Regions from separate parts of the Paucibacter sediminis genome, predicted to be linked through region 3. Evidence: riboswitches for the same ligand, from Rfam matches in the RefSeq annotation. Region 3 holds a riboswitch; each other region holds the start of a gene.

Region 1 (5,954 bases), 190 kb from region 3:
ATCGCCTGCATCAGGTACTTGCGGTTGAGCGTGTCCTTGGCATTGACGGTATTGGCCTCGCGGCTGATGCCCCAGAAGAACTTGGTCGAGACGATGTAGGACAGGCGCGGCCATTTCAGCGCCTTGAAGGCCTCGCCCATCACCACCTCGCTCTTGCCCATGGCATAGACCTCGGCGTTGTCGAAGAAGTTCACACCGGCGTCGAAGGCGGCCGCCAGCATCTCGGTGGCGGCCTTGGTGTCGACCTGGTTGTGATAAGTGACCCAGGAGCCCAGCGAGAGCTCGGAGACTTTGAGGCCGCTGCGGCCCAGGCGACGGTATTGCATATGTTGGACTCCTATCGGGAAGGGCCAGAGCGTAGCGGACTCCCGCCGCTATAGTGGGCGGCGCACGGCAAAGCCCGCCGGCGTACTCCGAATTCATACGCTATGCGCACCATGCCCACCGAAGCCAGCACGCCGACCCGCATGTCACTCGCCGTGGTGGGCGCCGGGCCGGCCGGCCTGAGCCTGGCCCTGCTGGCCGCCCAGCTGCTGCCGGAGGCGGCCATCAGCCTGTTCGACGCACGGCCGCTGGAGCGCGATGTCTCGGGCGACCCGCGCACCCTCGCGCTCTCGCTGGGCAGCGTGCAGCTGCTGCAGCGCCTGGGCACCTGGCAGGCGGGCCAGGCCGCGCAGGCGCAGGCGATCCTGCAGGTGCAGGTGAGCCAGGCCCCACCCACGCTCAGCCACCCCTGGCTGTTCGGTGCCGGCGGCCAGCCCGAGGTCAGAATCAGCGCGCGCGAGCAGGGCGTGGAGCAGCTCGGCGCGGTGCTCAGCTACGGCCAGCTGGTGGCGCCGCTGCAGGCCGCCTGGCTGCAAGCCTGCGCGCGCGCGCCGCAGCGCCTGTCCGCGCGCTTCGGCCAGGGCGTGTCGGCCATCAAGCCTGAGGGATCGGGCGTGGAGATCGACGCCGGCGATGCCCATCTGGCCGAGCGCTTCGACCTTGCCGTGGTGGCCGAGGGCGGCGTGTTTGCCGAGCAGGCCCGCAAGGCGGTGGCGCGCGACTATGCGCAGAACGCCTGGGTCGGCACGGTGGAGCTGGACCCGGCCGCGCCGCCGGGCGTGGCCTACGAGCGCTTCACCCGCAACGGCCCGCTGGCCCTGCTGCCCCTGCCCGAGCGCGCCGGCCAGCGCCGCGCGGCCCTGGTCTGGTGCCTGCCGCAGGCCGAGGACGAGATCGGCACGCTCAGCGACGCGCAGCGCCTGGCGGTGCTCAACACCCTGCTGCCGCCGGGCCTGCCGCCGCTGCGCGGCATCGGCGCGCTGAAGTGCTTCCCGCTCGGCCTGAACGCCGAGCGCACCCTGGTGGAGGGCCGCGTGATCCGCATCGGCAATGCCGCCCAGACCCTGCACCCGGTGGCCGGCCAGGGGCTCAACCTGGGCCTGCGCGACGCCTATGCGCTGGTGCAGGCACTGCGCACGGAGGGCGCGATCGACAGCGCGCTGCGCCGCGTGGAATGGCAGCGTGCGCCCGACCGCTGGAGCATGATCGCCGCCACCGATTTCCTGGCGCGCAGCTTCGCCTGGCGCTGGCCCGGCCTGCCGGGCGCACGCGGCCTGGCGCTGGCCGCGCTGCAGGCCGCCCCGCCGCTGAAGCGCGCGCTGGCGCGGCAGATGATGTTCGGAAGGCGCTGAGGCGGCCAAAACAAGGGTTAACCCTTGCCTCAGGTATAGTCATCAACTTCACCGCAAGACCGAGGTCGCCTGTCGACCGTCTTGCCGGCCACGAGCCCGAGCGACGTCGGGAGAGTCCGCGTGCCACCCGCGCGGCGCCGAAGGAGCAACCGCCCCGGAAACTCTCAGGCAAACGGACCGATGTCGCGGATGAACTCTGCAGAGTTGCCGGCTGCCTGACGTCCGCCGGTACGCCGAAGGAGCAAGTCTGGCCCCCGGGGGGCCGCACGAATCTCTCAGGTGTCAGCAACAGAGGGGGCGACGACCACCGCGGTCCGGTGGCGTCACTTGACCCACCGACGTCGACAAAAGAGATTTCATGAAACCTACCCCATCACGCCTCGGCGGCATCGCCCTGGCCTGCCTCGCCATGTCCGCGCACGCAGCGGAGCCCCTCGTGGTCAAGATCGGCCATGTCGCCGCACTCAGCGGCCCCGCCTCACACCTCGGGCGTGACAACGAAAGCGGTGTCCGCATGGCGATCGAGGAATTGAACGCCAAGGGTCTGCAGATCGGCGGCCGCCCGGCCCGCTTCGTGCTCCTGGCCGAGGACGACGCCGGCGACCCCAAGCAAGGCACTGCCGCGGCGCAGAAGCTCGTGGACAACAAGGTCAACGGCGTCGTCGGCCACCTGAATTCGGGCACCGCAATCCCTGCCGCGCGCATCTACGCCGACGCCGGCATCCCGCAGATTGCGCCGTCGGTGACGAACCCGCGCTACACCCGCCAGGGCTTCAAGACGACCTTCCGGATGGTCGCCGACGACGCCCAGCTCGGTGGCACGCTGGGCCGCTACGCTGCACAGACGCTGAAGGCGAAGACCGTTGCGGTCATCGACGACCGCACCGCCTATGGCCAGGGCGTTGCCAGCGAGTTCGAGAAGGCCGCGAAGGCCGCCGGCGCGACGATCGCCAAACGTGAGTTCACCAACGACAAGGCGACCGACTTCACGGGCATCCTCACCGGCATCAAGGCGGCCAAGCCCGACGTGATCTTCTACGGCGGCATGGACGCGGTGGCCGGCCCGATGCTGCGGCAGATGAAGCAGCTGGGCATCCAGTCGAAGTTCATGGGCGGCGACGGCATCTGCACCGCCGAGTTGCCCAAGCTGGCTTCGGGCCAGGTGCCCGACGGCCAAGTGGTCTGCGCGATCGCTGGTGGCGTTGACGCGGCACAGCGGCCGGCGCTCGACAAGTTCAAGGCCGACTTCAAGAAGAAGTTCGGCATCGAGGTCCAGATCTACTCGCCCTACACCTACGATGCCACGAAGGTGATGGCCGAGGCGATGGTCAAGGCGGGATCGGCCGAACCGGCCAAGTACCTGCCGGTGCTACAGAAGATCAGCTACCCCGGCGTCATCGGCACCGTCGCTTTCGACGAGAAGGGCGATATCAAGAACGGTGCACTGACGCTCTACACCTTCAACCGCGGACAGCGCGAGGAGCTCGGCGTCGTGCGCTGAGCAGATGCGGGCGGCACGGTGGCCAGACCGTGCCGGGCGAGCGCCTGCCCCCCCCGGCTCAGGCGCCCCGCCCTGCACGGCCTTCAACGGCCTGTCATCAAGCGCCCCGACACTGGGGCCATGAACAATATTCAGGCCCAAACTCTCCATCAACTCCTGCAGACCACGCGGCAAGCCTGGCTGGGCCAGCCGCAGCCGGCGCAGGCGCGTCTCAGTAGCGCAGCTCCAGCAGCTCCCGCAGCGCGGCATTGATGTTCTTGCGCAGCGCGCCCTCGTTGGCCAGGCGCAGGCGCTCGTTCTGGTCCAGCATGGCGTCGCCGAACTCGGCCACATGCACGCTGCGCAGCTCGCGCTGGTAGAGCTTGTTGCCGCTGGCCTTGTCCAGCAGTTCATAGGCCATCGTCAGCGCCACGCGGGCGTCGCCCACCGCCACCGCGGGTTGCTCCAGCGCCAGCAGCGCGGCGCGCAGCTCGTAGCGGCCGCCCTGGGGCTGCGGCGCCAGCATGCCGGCGGCCTTGAGCGATTCCTGCAGCGCCACGCGCAGCGCCTCGTCGCCGATCTTGGAGCCCCACAGGCGGCCGGTCGGCTGGCCGCCCAGCACCTGGCCCAGCTGCACCTGCTGCTTGAGCGCCTCGGGCACCCAGCCGCGCAGCTGCAGGCCGTCGGCCACGCTCAGGCGCATGCCCTCGGGGTCGGCGGGCGTGCCGCAGCCGGCGAGCGCAAGACCTGCCCCCAGCAGGGCCAAGAGTGATGTGCGGCGTTGCATGGCGTGCTCCTCGATCAAAGTCGGCGGTGTTGCAGGGCCGGCAGCTGGGCGCGCAGGGCGGCCATGCGCGGCGCGTCCAGCTCAGCGATGGCCAGGCCCTCGCCCTCAGGCAGGCAGGCGAGCACCTCGCCCCAGGGATCGACGATCATGCTGTGGCCCCAGGTGCGGCGGCCGTTGGGATGCGTGCCGCCCTGGGCCGGCGCGATCACATAGGCGAGGTTCTCCACCGCGCGAGCGCGCAAGAGCAGCTCCCAATGCTTCTGGCCGGTGGTGTAGGTGAAGGCCGCGGGCACGGCCAGCAGGTCGCAGGGGCCACCCACGCCCATGGCACGGTAAAGCTCGGGAAAGCGCAGGTCGTAGCAGACCGAGAGCCCGAGCTTGAGCGGCCCGGCCTGCAGCGTCACCGGCGCGTCGCCAGGCTCGAGCACGCGGCCCTCGTCATAGCGCTCGCGGCCATTGTCGAAACAGAACAGGTGCAGCTTGTCGTAGCGCGCCGCGCGACGGCCGTCCGGGGCATAGACGCAGCAGGCATTGCGCACCTTGTCGGCCCGCGCGCTGCGTATCGGCAGGGTGCCGCCGATCACCCACAGGCCCAGCTCGTGCGCCGCCTGGCTCAGCATGGCCTGGATCGGGCCCTCGCCATCGGCCTCGGCGATGGCTAACTTGTCGGCGTCGGCCGTGCCCATCAGGCAGAAATACTCGGGCAGGGCCACCAGCTCGGCGCCCTGGGCGCGGGCGGCCTCCATCCAATGGCGCGCACGCGCCAGATTGGCCGCCACCTCGGGGCCCGAGACCATCTGTATCGCTGCCAGCTTCATGGTGCTGCTCCTGATGCCGCCTCCTCGGGCGGCTTGCGCTCGGACTTCTCGATGCGATCGACCTTGGGCGCATCCCACATGCCGGTGACATGGAATTCCTCCGTGCCGGCCGCTGCCATGGGCTTGCGCAACAGCCATTGGGCCAGGAAGGTGCCCAGGCCGATCGCCGGATTAATGGCCGCATAAGCCAGCGAAGCGCCGCCCACGTTGAGCTCGGGCACCACCAGCACGCGCAGATCCTGGGTCTCGGCGGCCAGATCGGCCTGGCCCTCCATCAGCACCGCCGCCTGCAGGCCCACCATGCGCAGATTGCTGGTATGGGCCACGCCCTTCTCGATGCGCAGGTCGCCGGTGAAGCTGTCGAAGGCAAAGCCCTGCGAGAACACATCGCGGAAGTCCAGCAGCAGGCGGCGCGGCAGCGATTGCAGGCTCAGCACGCCCAGCAGCCGGCCCACGCCGGGCTCGGCCTGCAGGAACTGGCCGGCGTCCAGCGCCACATGCAGCTGGCCGCCCATGCTGGGGTAGTCGGGGCTCAGCGGCGAGCCCTGCCAGCCGAGCTGGCCGTTCAGGCGGCCCTTGCCGCCGCGCAGGATCTGCCCCTGGCCCAGCGCCTGCAGGAGCTTGCCGCCGTCGCTGACGTCCAGCTGCCAGTCCAGCAGGGTGCGGCGCTGACTCTGCCCAGGCTCGGCCACCCATTGCCCGGTGGCGTTGAGCAACGCGTCGGGGTGCTTGATCTGCAGCCGGGCGAGCTTCCATTCGCGCGTCGGCCCCACCAGCTGGGCATCGATCTCCAGGCGGCCCAGCTTCTTGCCGCGCAGCTCGAAGTCCTCCACCACGATGTCCAGCGCCGGCACGCTGCTGGGCTGCTTCTCCAGCAGCTGCAGCACCGAATCGGCCTCGCTCTTGGGCAGGGCCAGGCGGCCCAGGCGGGCGTAGACGCGGCCGGGCTGGCCGGCGCGCGCCTGGCGCAGCTCCAGATAGCCGCTCAGCTGTTCGGCGTCGATGGTGGCGCGCCAGCCGTTCTGCTCGGGCGCGCGGCTCAGGCCCGCCACCAGGCGCGAGACCTGGCGGCCCGCGGCCTTGAAGCTCTGCGCGCGCAGGGCCAGTTGGCTGGGCGCGTAGCCGCTGTCCATGTTCTCCAGGCTCACCGGGCCGAGCAGGCGCTGCGCGGTGGCGAGCCAGGCGTCGGCATC
Region 2 (5,954 bases), 1.9 Mb from region 3:
GGCTGTAGCCGTGCGTCCAATCGGCCTTGAGCAGGCTCTCGGCAGTATGCGGCGCATTCACCAGCGGGTTGTCCTCGCGCGTCCAGACCCCATCGGCCACCTGGGCAATCTCGGCGCGGATCGCCAGCATGGCGTCGCAGAAGCGGTCCAGCTCGGCCTTGGATTCGCTTTCGGTGGGTTCCACCATCAGCGTGCCGGCCACCGGGAAGGACAGGGTGGGGGCATGGAAGCCATAGTCGATCAGGCGCTTGGCCACGTCCTCGGCGCCCACGCCGGTGGCGTCCTTGAGAGGGCGGATGTCCAGGATGCACTCGTGCGCCACGCCGCCACCCTTCACGCCGGCGATATTGCCGCTGAAGTGGATGTCATAGGCGTCGGCCAGGCGCGCGGCCACATAGTTGGCCGAGAGGATGGCCACCTCGGTGGCGGCGGTCAGGCCCTCGGCGGCCATCATGCGCACATACATCCAGCTGATCGGCAGCACCGCGGCATTGCCCAGCGGCGCGGCCGAGACGGCACCGATGGCGGTCTCGCTCTGGTAGCCGGCCGAGCGGTGCGCCGGCAGATAGGGCACCAGATCGGCCACCACGCAGACCGGGCCGACGCCCGGGCCGCCACCGCCGTGCGGGATGCAGAAGGTCTTGTGCAGGTTCAGGTGGCTGACATCGCCGCCGAATTCGCCGGGCGCCGCCACGCCCACCAGGGCGTTCATATTGGCGCCGTCCACATAGACGCGGCCGCCGTGGCTCTTCACCATGGCGCAGATCTCCTTCACATGGGTGTCGAACACGCCGTAGGTGGAGGGGTAGGTGATCATGATGGCGGCAAGGTTGGCGGCATGCTGCTCGCACTTGGCCTTCAGGTCGGCCAGGTCGATATTGCCTTCCTTGTCGCACTTGGTCACCACCACCTGCATGCCCACCATCTGGGCCGAGGCGGGGTTGGTGCCATGGGCCGACTCGGGGATCAGGCAGATCTTGCGATGCGCATCGCCGCGGGACTCGTGCCAGGCCTTGATGGCCAGCAGGCCGGCGTACTCGCCCTGCGAGCCGGCATTGGGCTGCAGCGAGATACCAGCATAGCCGGTGGCCTGGCAGAGCCAGCCGGTGAGCTGCTCGTTCAGCTGCGCATAACCCTGCAGCTGATCGTGCGGGGCGAAGGGGTGCACGCCCGCGAACTCCGGCCAGGTGATCGGAATCATCTCGCTGGTGGCGTTGAGCTTCATGGTGCAGGAGCCCAGCGGGATCATGCTGCGGTCCAGCGCCAGGTCCTTGTCGGCCAGGGCGCGCAGATAGCGCAGCATCTCGGTTTCCGAGTGGTAGCGGTTGAACACCGGGTGCGTCAGGTAGGCGCTCGTGCGCTGCAGCTCGGCCGGGATCAGGGTGGCGACGCCCTTCTCGAAGGCGGCGAGGTCCGCAGAGAGGCCGAACACCGCCAGGATGGCGGCCAGGTCGGCGCGCGTGGTGGTCTCGTCCAGCGAGACCGACACGCTCTGCGCCGAGGTGCGACGGAAGTTCATGCCCGCGGCCACGGCCTTGGCCAGGGTGGCCTCGGTGGCGGCGCCGGTCTTGATCTCCAGTGTGTCGAAGGCGCTGCCGTTGGCCACGCGCTCGCCCAGCGCCTGGGCCAGGATGGCGGTGTAGCTGGCGACGCGCTGGGCGATGCGCTTCAGGCCTTGCGGGCCATGGTAGACCGCGTACATGCTGGCCACCACGGCCGGCAGCACCTGGGCGGTACAGATGTTCGAGGTGGCCTTCTCGCGGCGGATGTGCTGCTCGCGCGTCTGCAGCGCCAGGCGGTAGGCCGGGTTGCCATGCACATCGACGCTCACGCCCACCAGGCGGCCGGGCAGGTTGCGCTTGTACTCGTCCTTGCAGGCCATGTAGGCGGCGTGCGGGCCGCCATTGCACATCGGCATGCCGAAGCGCTGGGTGGTGCCCACCGCGATGTCGGCGCCTTGCTCGCCGGGCGCCTTCAGGAGCGTCAGTGCCAGCAGGTCGGCCGCGACGATCAGCAGGCCGCCCTGGGCGTGCACCGCATCGGCAAGCGCCTGCAGGCCGCGCACTTCACCGCTCACGCCGGGGTATTGCACGAGCGCGGCAAAGCACTCGCTCTGACCGGCCTCGGCGGCGGCACCCACTTGCACGCTGAAGCCCAGCGGCTTGGCGCGGGTGCGCAGCACCTCCAGTGTCTGGGGCAGCACGTCGTCGGCGACGAAGATCACCGTGGACTTGCTCTTGCCCACGCGCGCGGCCAGGGTCATGGCCTCGGCGGCGGCGGTGGCCTCGTCCAGCATCGAGGAGTTGGCGATCGCCATGCCGGTCAGGTCGGTGACCATGGTCTGGAAGTTCACCAGCGCTTCCATGCGGCCTTGCGAGATCTCGGCCTGGTAGGGCGTGTAGGCGGTGTACCAGGCGGGGTTCTCGAGGATGTTGCGCAGGATCACGCCGGGGGTCAGGGTGTCGTAATAGCCCTGGCCGATATAGCTCTTCAGCACCTTGTTCTTGGCTGCCACGGCCTTCAATTCGGCCAGCGCCTGGGCTTCGGTGGCGACGCCCGGCAGTTGCATGCCCTGGCTGCGCTTGATGCTGGCGGGCACGATGGCCTCGATCAGCGCGCGGCGCGAGGCCGCGCCGATCACGGACAGCATCGCCGCCTCATCGGCCGCATCGGGGCCGATATGGCGGGCTTGGAATTCGGCGGCGTTCTCGAGCTCACCGAGCGGCTTCAGGGCAGACATCAACATGGCGCAATCCTCAGGCGCCCGGGCTGGTGGCCGGGGCACCGGTTTTCAATACAACAACGGGCACTCCGTGCCCGCTTTCTTTCTGCTTTGCTGTGAACGGCTGGGATCAGCTGTTCTTGACCAGCTCGTCGTAGGCGGTGCTGTCCATCAGCGCGTCGAGCTGGGCGGGGTTGCTCAGCTTGACCTTGAAGAACCAGCCGCTCTTGAGCGGGTCGGTGTTGGCCAGCGAGGGATCGTTGCGCAGCTCTTCGTTGACGGCGGTGATCTCGCCATCCACGGGCATGTAGACGTCGGCGGCGGCCTTCACCGACTCCACCACGCCGGCCACTTCCTTCTCGGCATAGCTCTGGCCCACATTGGGCAGGTCCACGAACACCACATCGCCCAGCGCGTCTTGCGCATGAACGGTGATGCCCACGGTGGCGGTGCCATCGGCTTCGATCTGGACCCACTCGTGGTCAGGCGTGTACTTGATGTTGCTCATGGTGTGCTCCGAATGTTGGGAGAAAAGACCAGGGGGTCCAAAGAATGGCGGGATCAGCCGCGGAAATAACGATGCGGTGCGAAGGGCGTCGGCGCCACGCTCATGGCCACGCGCTTGTCGCGCACCAGGGCGAACACCGGCGTGCCCACCGCCGTGTGGCTGCTGGGCAGATAGGCCAGGGCCACCGGGCTGCCCACCGTGGGGCCCAGCGAGCCGCTGGTGACGACGCCCAGTTCCTTGCCCTCGGCGTCCACCACCTTGGCGCCTTCGCGCACCGGCATGCGCTCGGCGCTGATCAGGCCCACGCGCTTGCGGCTGGCGCCGCCGGCGAGCTGGCCGTCGATCACCGCGGCGCCGGGGTAGCCGCCGGCACGCGCGCCACCGGCGCGGCGCACCTTCTGGATCGCCCAGGTCAGCGCGCCTTCCACCGGCGTGGTCTCGGTATTGATGTCGTGGCCGTACAGGCAAAGGCCGGCTTCCAGGCGCAGGGTGTCGCGCGCGCCCAGGCCGATGGGCTTGACCTCGGCTTGGGCCAGCAGCTTGCGCGCCAGCGCCACCGCCTGGTCGTTGTGCACCGAGATCTCGAAGCCGTCTTCGCCGGTATAGCCCGAGCGGGTCAGGAAGGTCTCGATGCCGTCCAGATTGAAGAAGCCGCCGGTCATGAAGGTGAGCTTGGCCACCTCGGGGTTCAGGCGCGCCAGCGCGGTGACGGCCTGCGGGCCCTGCAGCGCCAGCAGGGCGCGTTCGGGCAGGCTGATGACCTCGCAGCGGCCGCCGATCTTGGCCTGCAGATGCGCGGTGTCCTGCTCCTTGCAGGCGGCGTTCACCACCACAAAGATGTCGTCGGGGCGGCGGCACAGCATCAGGTCGTCGAGGATGCCGCCCTGCTCATTGGTGAAGAGCGCATAGCGCTGCTTGAACACCGGCAGGTCGATCACGTCGACGGGCACGATCGTTTCCAGTGCGGCACCGGCATCGGCGCCGACCAGGCGCAGCTGGCCCATGTGGGAAACGTCGAACAGGCCGGCCGCCGTGCGCGTGTGCTTGTGCTCGGCGAGGATGCCTTCCTTGTACTGCACCGGCATGTCGTAGCCGCCAAAGGGCACCATCTTGGCGCCAAGTTCGATGTGCAGAGCGTGCAGGGGGGTGGTCTTGAGATCGGCGGACAAGGGACTTACTCCGAGGGCATTCTGAAAGCCCACCCGGTCCTGAGACCGATGGTGGGGGATATGCCCTCGCTGTCCTTGGTACCTGAGAGATTGACCACCGGCGTATCGCCGACAGCTTGCCCCTTCGGTGGGCGAGTTCAACAAAGACCCGCCTCTCTCCAGTGAGGAACGCCTGCATCGAGGCGTCTTGTCAGTCCTTTTGCCTGAGCGTTCGAAGCGTGGGATCACCAGTGCCTCTGCGCCTTCGGCGGCTTTGCGTGGAAAGCTCTCTCCTGACGGCGCGGATTGTAGCCATGGTTTTGGGGCCGGGCGAGCAAATTAAGTCTCGTCTAATGGCCGGCCTTGCCGTGCATGGAAAATCTCACTTCCCCGTAAATCCGGCAAGAGGACTTGGCATGCGACTGCTGCTGGTGGAAGACGACCCGATGATTGGCGAGCAACTGCTCGAGTTGCTGCGCGCCGAAAGCTATGCGGTCGACTGGGTGCGCGACGGCGAACTGGCCGACGCGGCCCTGCAGGCACAGAACTACGACCTGGTGCTCCTGGACCTGGGCCTGCCCAAGCGCGATGGCATGAGCGTGCTGCGCGCGCTGCGGGCGCGCAAGCAGGTCATGCCGGTGCTGATCGCCACCGCCCGCGACGCACTGGAGCAGCGCATTGCCGGGCTGGACGCCGGCGCCGACGACTATGTGCTCAAGCCCTTCGAGCTGCATGAATTGCTGGCGCGCATCCGCGCGCTGCTGCGCCGTGCCAGCGGCCGCGCCGAGCCGGTTTACGAACACCGCGGCGTGAGCATCAACCCCGCCACCCGCGAGGTGGTGGCCGAGGGCCGGCAGGTCACGCTGTCGGCGCGCGAATGGGCGGTGCTGGAGCCGCTGCTGGCGCGGCCGGGCATGGTGCTGTCGCGCCAGCAGCTGGAGGAAAAGCTCTACAGCTGGAAGGACGAGATCAGCAGCAATGCGGTGGAGGTCTATATCCACGGCCTGCGCAAGAAGCTGGGTGCGGCGCTGATCCAGAACGTGCGCGGCGTGGGCTACCGGGTGCCCAAGGAATGATGCTGTTTCCCCGCTCCCTGCGCTACCGCCTGATCGCCTTCCTGCTGCTGGCCTTCTCGCTCTCGGCCCTGGTGCAGGGCGGCAGCGCCTACCGCACCGCGCTGCAGGAGGCCGACGAGATCTTCGACTACCACATGCAGCAGATGGCCTTCTCCCTGCAGGGCAGCGTCGGCAGCGGCACGGTGAGCCTGCCGCTGGGCGACCAGAAGAGCTACGACTTCATGGTGCAGGTCTGGGGCTTGGATGGCGTACCGATGTTCCGCTCTCCGGGTGAAGCCCTGCTGCCGCAGCGCGCGGTGCTGGGCTTCTCGAACCTGGACGCCAACGGCAAGCATTTCCGCGTGTTCTCGCTGCAGACGCGCTACCAGGTGGTGCAGGTTGCGCAGGACCTGGCGGTGCGCCAGCGCATGGCCGGCCAGCTGGCCTTTCGCACCATCGCGCCCATCGCCCTGATGCTGCCGCTGCTGGCTCTGGTGGTGTGGTGGGTGGTGAGCCATTCA
Region 3 (5,954 bases):
GCGGCACATGCGGGGCACGGCGGGCCGGTTCGGACCCGCGGGCGGCATGGTGAGCTCTGGCGAGCGGCACCCGGTCAAGGCGTCAATGGAAAGAGGGGCCTCGCCGCGGTGAACCATCCGCGACTTGCGCAAATGATAAACGATTGATTATCTTGCGCAAGTGTTATTTATCGGATCTGATAAACAAATTAGGGGTCAGCGTTATCAGCGCTTTTTGGGCTTGAGCGGCGCGATGCCTTGTTGCAGGCGGCGCCAGGCGTCCAGCTCATCCGCCGGGCTGGGGGCGGGCACGGGTTTGGGGCCCGGCAGGGCCGCCGGCTTGAGACCCGCCACGGGCTTGCCGGCGCTGGCCGCACCGAGCGGCGCCGGCTCGGGCGTCAGCACCTCGCCCAGCAGATCCAGCAAGCGCGTGCGCGCGCGCTGCGGATGGCGGCGGTAATAGGTGAGCACCAGGCCGACGATGAAGCGCTCGTCGTCATCCTGCGGCACGCTGGGCGTGCTGTCCTGCGGCGCCGGGCCGGCGGCGGCGGGCTGGCCATGGGCGCCATGCTCCTGGTCCATCCAGCCCTGCGGCTTGTGGCACAAGAGCTCGAACTGGCGCGCCAGGCGTTCGCCGATCTGGCGCGAGCGACCCTTGATCTGGCTCCAATAGCTGGGTTGGATCTGCAAGCGCTCCGCGAAACGCCGCTCCAGACCGCGCAGGGCGGCGGCATCGGCGTGTTTGACGGTGGCGGCAACGAACTCTTCAAACAGGAGCATCGCGTTGTCCAAGCGGATCTGGGCGACGTCCCGGGCAGCGGAACACATCTGCGTATGATAAAGCCGGCTTCACCCCAGTTGCCCAGGGTGAGCAAGATAGTGTCGCGCCAGACCCTGTCTACTCCTCGTCGCTGACCTTGTGCGCCGCCATCAGCTGCGCCTGGGTGTTGGGCGGCACCGCCTCGTAGTGCGAGAGCGCCAGGCTGTAGCGCCCCTGGCCGCTGGTCATGGCATTGAGCCGGCTCTGATAGCTGGCAAGTTCGGCCAGCGGGGCCAGGCCCTGCACGGTGATCAGCCCCGGCACCGCGCTGCGCGTGCCGTTCACCTGGCCGCGGCGCGCCGCCAGGTCGCCGGTGATGTCGCCCATCGCGCTTTCCGGGGTGACGATCTCCACATGCACGATGGGCTCCAGCACCAGGGGCCGGGCCTCCTGCACCGCGGCGATCAGGGCCTTGCGGCCGGCGGTCACGAAGGCCACCTCCTTGGAGTCCACGCTATGGTGCTTGCCGTCGAACACCACCACGCGCAGATCCACCAGCGGATAGCCGGCCACCACGCCGCTGGCCAGGGCCTGGCGCACGCCCTTCTCCACCGCCGGCATGAACTGGCCCGGGATGGTGCCGCCCTTGACCTCGTCGCGGAACTCGAAGCCGGCGCCGCGTTCCAGCGGCTCGATGCGCAGATAGACCTCGCCGAACTGGCCGGCGCCGCCGCTCTGCTTCTTGTGGCGGAAATGGCCCTCGGCCGGGGCCGAGACGGTCTCGCGGTAGGCGATGCGCGGCGGCTGGGTCTTGACCTCGAACTTGTAGCTGTCGCGCAGCCGGTCCAGCAGCATGCGCAGATGCAACTCGCCCAGGCCGTAGACCAGGGTCTCGTTGGTGAGGCCCACATGCTCGACCTTCAGGCAGGGATCCTCGTCCACCAACCGGCTGAGGATTTCCCACAGGCGCTGCTCGTCGCCATGGCGCGAGGGGCTGATGGCCAGGCCGTGCACGGGGGTGGGGAAGTCCAGCGGCGCGAGGTGGATGTGCTCGTCTTCCTGCGCGTCGTGCAGCACCGCGTCGAAGTGCAGTTCCTCGACCTTGGCGATCGCCACCAGATCACCCGGGATGGCCTGGTCCACCTCCACATGCTCCTTGCCCTGCAGCATGAACAGGTGCGAGACGCGGAAGGGCTTGCGCGCATGGCCCACGAAGAGCTGGCTGTTGCGCGTCAGCGTGCCCTGGTGCACGCGCAGCACGCCCATCTTGCCGAGGTAGGGGTCGGCATTGATCTTGAAGACATGGGCGATCACATGCTTGCCGGCATCGGGCTCGGCCTGCAGCGGCTTGGCGTCGGCGCCTTCGCCCTCCAGGAACTTGGGCGGATTGGCCTCGAAGGGGTTGGGCAGCAGCTTGGCCACCACATCCAGCAGTTCGCTGATGCCGAGGTCGGACTTCGCGGCGGTGAAGCACACCGGGATCAGATGGCCCTCGCGCAGCGCCTGCTCCAGCGGCGCATGCAGCTCGCTGGCGTCCACGTCGCCCTCGTTCAGATAGCGGTCGACGAAGGCGCTGTCCACCTCCACCACCTGCTCCACCAGGGCGCGGTGCGCGGCTTCCACCGAGCCGAAATCCGACTCCCCCGCGCGGTTGAAGAAGCAGTCGACGATGCGGGTGCCGCCGCCGGCCGGCAGATTGAGCGGCAGGCATTCGCGCCCGAAGGCGGCCTGCAGCTGTTCCAGCAGGGCCGGCAGATTGACGCCGGGGGCGTCGATCTTGTTCACCACGATCAGGCGCGTGAGGCCGCGCTGCGCCGCCGCCTCCATCATGCGCGAGGCCATCAGCTCGATGCCGTTCTGCGCATTGATCACCAGCACCGCGCTCTCCACCGCCTCCAGCGCCGGCAGCGCCAGGCCCACGAAGTCGGGCGCGCCGGGGGTGTCGATGGCGTGGATGCGCAGGCCCTGGTGCTTCATGTGCACCAGCGAGGCATAGAGCGAATGCTGCATGCGCTTCTCAAGCACATCGTGGTCGCTGACCGTGTTGCCCTTTTCCACCGAGCCCGGCGCCGTGATGACGCCGCAGTGATGCAAGAGCGCCTCGATCAGGCTGGTCTTGCCCGCGCCGGCGGGGCCCAGCAGGGCCAGGGTCCGGATCTTGGCGATCTCGGCCTGGGCCGCCGGCCCCCCGGCGCCCCCTCGACTACCGTTGGGGCTGTCGGAGGCCATCGCGCCTCCGTCGTTGTGCATCGATGGGCTCGGGGACATGGCATCCTCCTTCTGGGATGGCCCCAGCGTAGAGGATGCGGTGCCCGGCGGCAAGGGGTCAGATCAAAGCCGCCACACTGTTGTCAGGCGGCCACCGCCTGCAGCTGCCGTGGCCTGCATGTCGCGGCGGTGAAGGCGTAATCCAGCGCCGGCTGTCGGCCGCTGACGATGTCGGCGATGGCTGCGCCCGAGCCGCAGGCATGGGTCCAACCCAGCGTGCCATGGCCCGTGTTGAGGTACAGGCCGGCCACCTTGCTGGCGCCGATATAGGGCAGGTTGGAGGGCGTGGCGGGGCGCAGGCCGGTCCAGTACTGGGCACCCTGGCCATCGGTCATGTGCGGGAAGAGCTCGCGCGTGCGGCGCACGATGGCCTCGCAGCGCACCAGATTGAGCTCGGTGCTGTAGCCGTTCAGCTCGGCCGTGCCGGCGATGCGCAGGCGGTCGCCCAGGCGCGAGAACACCAGCTTGTACTCGTCGTCGGTGAGCGAGACCTGGTAGCTGTGCGCCGGCGCGATCACCGGCAGCGTGACCGAGTAGCCCTTGGCGGGATAGATGTTGAGCGAGACGCCCAGCTCGCGCGCCAGCTGGCGGCTGAAGGAACCCATGCAGAGCACGATGCGGTCGGCGCTGCGCCGGCTCACCACGCCCGCGGCGTTGGCGACGATGACGCGCTCAACGCCCTGCCGGCCCTGTTCCAGGCCGAGGATGCGGGTCTCGTACTCGAAGCGCACGCCGGCCGCCGCGCAGCGCGCCGCCAGCGCCTGGGTGAAGGCATGGGCATCGCCCGATTCGTCGCTGGGCGTCATGCTGCCGCCGACGATCTTGCCGCGGCATTGCGCCAGCGCCGGCTCGATGGCCACGCAATCGTCGGGCGTCTTCATGTCCAGCTCGCAACCCTGCTCGCGCATGATGCGCGCCGGCTCCTGCGCCGCCTCGAACTCGGCCTCGCTGGTGTAGAAGTGCAGGATGCCCTGGCTGCGCTGGTCGTATTGCAGACCCAGCTCCTGGCGCAGGCTCTGCAGCTTGGCGCGGCTGTAGAGACCCAGGCTGACGATGTTGCGGATGTTGTGGGCGGTGCGGCCGGGCGTGCATTCGCGCAGGAACTGCAGGCCCCAGCGCCATTGCGCGGCGTCGGCGCGCAGGCGGAACAGCAGCGGCGCGTCCTCCTTCATCAGCCATTTCAGGACCTTCAGCGGCGCGCCCGGATTGGCCCAGGGCTCGGCGTGCGAGACCGAGATCTGGCCGCCATTGGCATAGCTGGTTTCCAGGCCGGCGGCGGGCTGGCGTTCGAGCACGGTGACCTCATGGCCGGCCGCGCGCAGATACCAGGCGGTGGTGATGCCGGTGACGCCGGCGCCCAGGACGATGACATGCATTGCGAATACTCCGTTCGGGTTGAACGCGCAGGCGTGCAGTCTCTGGCGGAAGTGATGCCAAAAGGGATGCGTGCGCCTGGGCGCGCCGCTCCCGCTGTCCTTGGTGCCTGAGAGATTCGGCGCCGGGCTTGCGGCCCGCGCCTTGCTCCTTCGGCGGCCCCATGCATTGCACATGAGGCACTCTCCAGCATTCGGCTTGAAATCGGATCCAGTACGGGGCCTGAGCGAGTATGGGAGCTTGCGCCTTCGGCGGCGGCTCGCAGGGCGGGCCGCACTCTCCTGAATCCGGGAGCCAGTGTAGCCCAGGTCTTGCATCCGGCGGGGCGCCGCCTGCGTAGACTGCGGGCAAGCGTGGAGGATGCTGCATGCGCAAGACCATTCTGGGGGCCGGCCTGATGCTGCTGCTGGCCTATGGCGCCGCCATGGCCTGGCTGTACTGGCGCCAGGAGCAGCTGCTGTTCCAGCCCGAGCCGCTGGCCGCCGGCCATCGCTTCGAGCTCGGCGCCGATGTGCAGGACCTGCGGCTGAACGTGCCCGGAGCCACGCTCTCGGCCTTGCATCTGCGCCTGCCCCGGCCCAAGGGCCTGGTGTTCTTTCTGCACGGCAACGCCGGCAATCTGCAGACCTGGTTCGTCAACGCCGACTTCTATCGCCGCGCCGGCTACGACCTCTTCATGCTGGACTACCGCGGCTATGGCAAGAGCAGCGGCCATATCGAGAGCGAGGCGCAGTTGCGCGCCGATGTGCGCGCCGCCTGGGACACCGTAGCGCCGCAGTACCGCGGGCTCAAGCATGTGATCTATGGGCGCTCGCTGGGCACGGGTCTGGCGGCGGGGCTGGCCGCCGAGGTCGGGCCGGAGCTGACCGTGCTGGTATCGCCCTACGCCAGCATGTCGGCGCTGATGCGCGAGCACTTTCCCTGGGTGCCACCGGGCCTGCTGCGCTACCCGCTGGACACCGGCGCCGACGTGGCCCGGCTGCGCACGCCGCTGCTGCTGGTGCATGGCGGGCAGGACAGCCTCATCGCACCCCAGCACAGCGAGGCCTTGCTGCGGCAGCAAGGGCAGGCCAGGCTGGTACTGGTGCCCGGCGCGGCGCACAACGACCTGCAGCGCTTCGAGCAATACCAGCAGGCCCTGCGCGAGGCGCTCGCCGCGCTCTGACTCAGATCGGCAGCGCGCGCGCCAGCAGCGCATCGATGGCGATGCCGCGCGTGTCCAGCGCACCGAACACGCGCCCGCTCTGCGCGTCCAGCAGGCGGCTGGCGATGAAGGCCTCGGCCACCTCGCCGGGGGCATGCTGGCTCATCAGGCAGGCCTGGGCCAGCAGCACCAGGCGCTGCGCGAACTGGCGCCCCAGGGCCTCGAAGTCGGCGGCCGGGGTGCGCGTGAGCAGGTCGCGCAGGGCGGCGAGTTCGCTGCGCAGCGGCGCGCTGTCGCCGGCGAGCTGCTGCAGCTCGTCCAGCAGGGCATGGGCGGCCTGCGGCTCGCGTGCGATGCCGCGCAGCACGTCCAGGCACATCACATTGCCCGAGCCTTCCCAGATCGAATTCACCGGCGCCTCGCGGTACA

Evidence for each region. Region 3 has a riboswitch for glycine ahead of PFX98_RS04040 (D-amino acid dehydrogenase). Riboswitches for the same ligand answer to the same signal wherever they lie in the genome.
Region 1: linked by a shared signal. The riboswitch ahead of PFX98_RS04885 (branched-chain amino acid ABC transporter substrate-binding protein) and the one ahead of PFX98_RS04040 (D-amino acid dehydrogenase) in region 3 are both predicted to bind glycine.
Region 2: linked by a shared signal. The riboswitch ahead of gcvT (glycine cleavage system aminomethyltransferase GcvT) and the one ahead of PFX98_RS04040 (D-amino acid dehydrogenase) in region 3 are both predicted to bind glycine.

Annotation. Positions count from the first base shown of each region.
Region 1 is NZ_CP116346.1:1,067,128-1,073,081, forward strand. It holds gene PFX98_RS04875 (potassium channel beta subunit family protein) at 1-326, opposite strand, end outside; gene PFX98_RS04880 (FAD-dependent monooxygenase) at 438-1,676, shown strand; glycine riboswitch at 1,774-1,866, shown strand; gene PFX98_RS04885 (branched-chain amino acid ABC transporter substrate-binding protein) at 2,035-3,177, shown strand; gene PFX98_RS04890 (hypothetical protein) at 3,389-3,943, opposite strand; gene PFX98_RS04895 (carbon-nitrogen hydrolase family protein) at 3,958-4,761, opposite strand; gene PFX98_RS04900 (YhdP family protein) at 4,758-5,954, opposite strand, start outside.
Region 2 is NZ_CP116346.1:4,290,285-4,296,238, reverse strand. It holds gene gcvP (aminomethyl-transferring glycine dehydrogenase) at 1-2,746, opposite strand, end outside; gene gcvH (glycine cleavage system protein GcvH) at 2,853-3,230, opposite strand; gene gcvT (glycine cleavage system aminomethyltransferase GcvT) at 3,284-4,399, opposite strand; glycine riboswitch at 4,459-4,571, opposite strand; glycine riboswitch at 4,581-4,684, opposite strand; gene PFX98_RS19900 (response regulator) at 4,795-5,454, shown strand; gene PFX98_RS19895 (ATP-binding protein) at 5,454-5,954, shown strand, end outside.
Region 3 is NZ_CP116346.1:881,954-887,907, reverse strand. It holds gene PFX98_RS04050 (hypothetical protein) at 205-759, opposite strand; gene fusA (elongation factor G) at 878-2,968, opposite strand; gene PFX98_RS04040 (D-amino acid dehydrogenase) at 3,091-4,383, opposite strand; glycine riboswitch at 4,468-4,581, opposite strand; glycine riboswitch at 4,583-4,675, opposite strand; gene PFX98_RS04035 (alpha/beta hydrolase) at 4,749-5,546, shown strand; gene PFX98_RS04030 (isovaleryl-CoA dehydrogenase) at 5,548-5,954, opposite strand, start outside.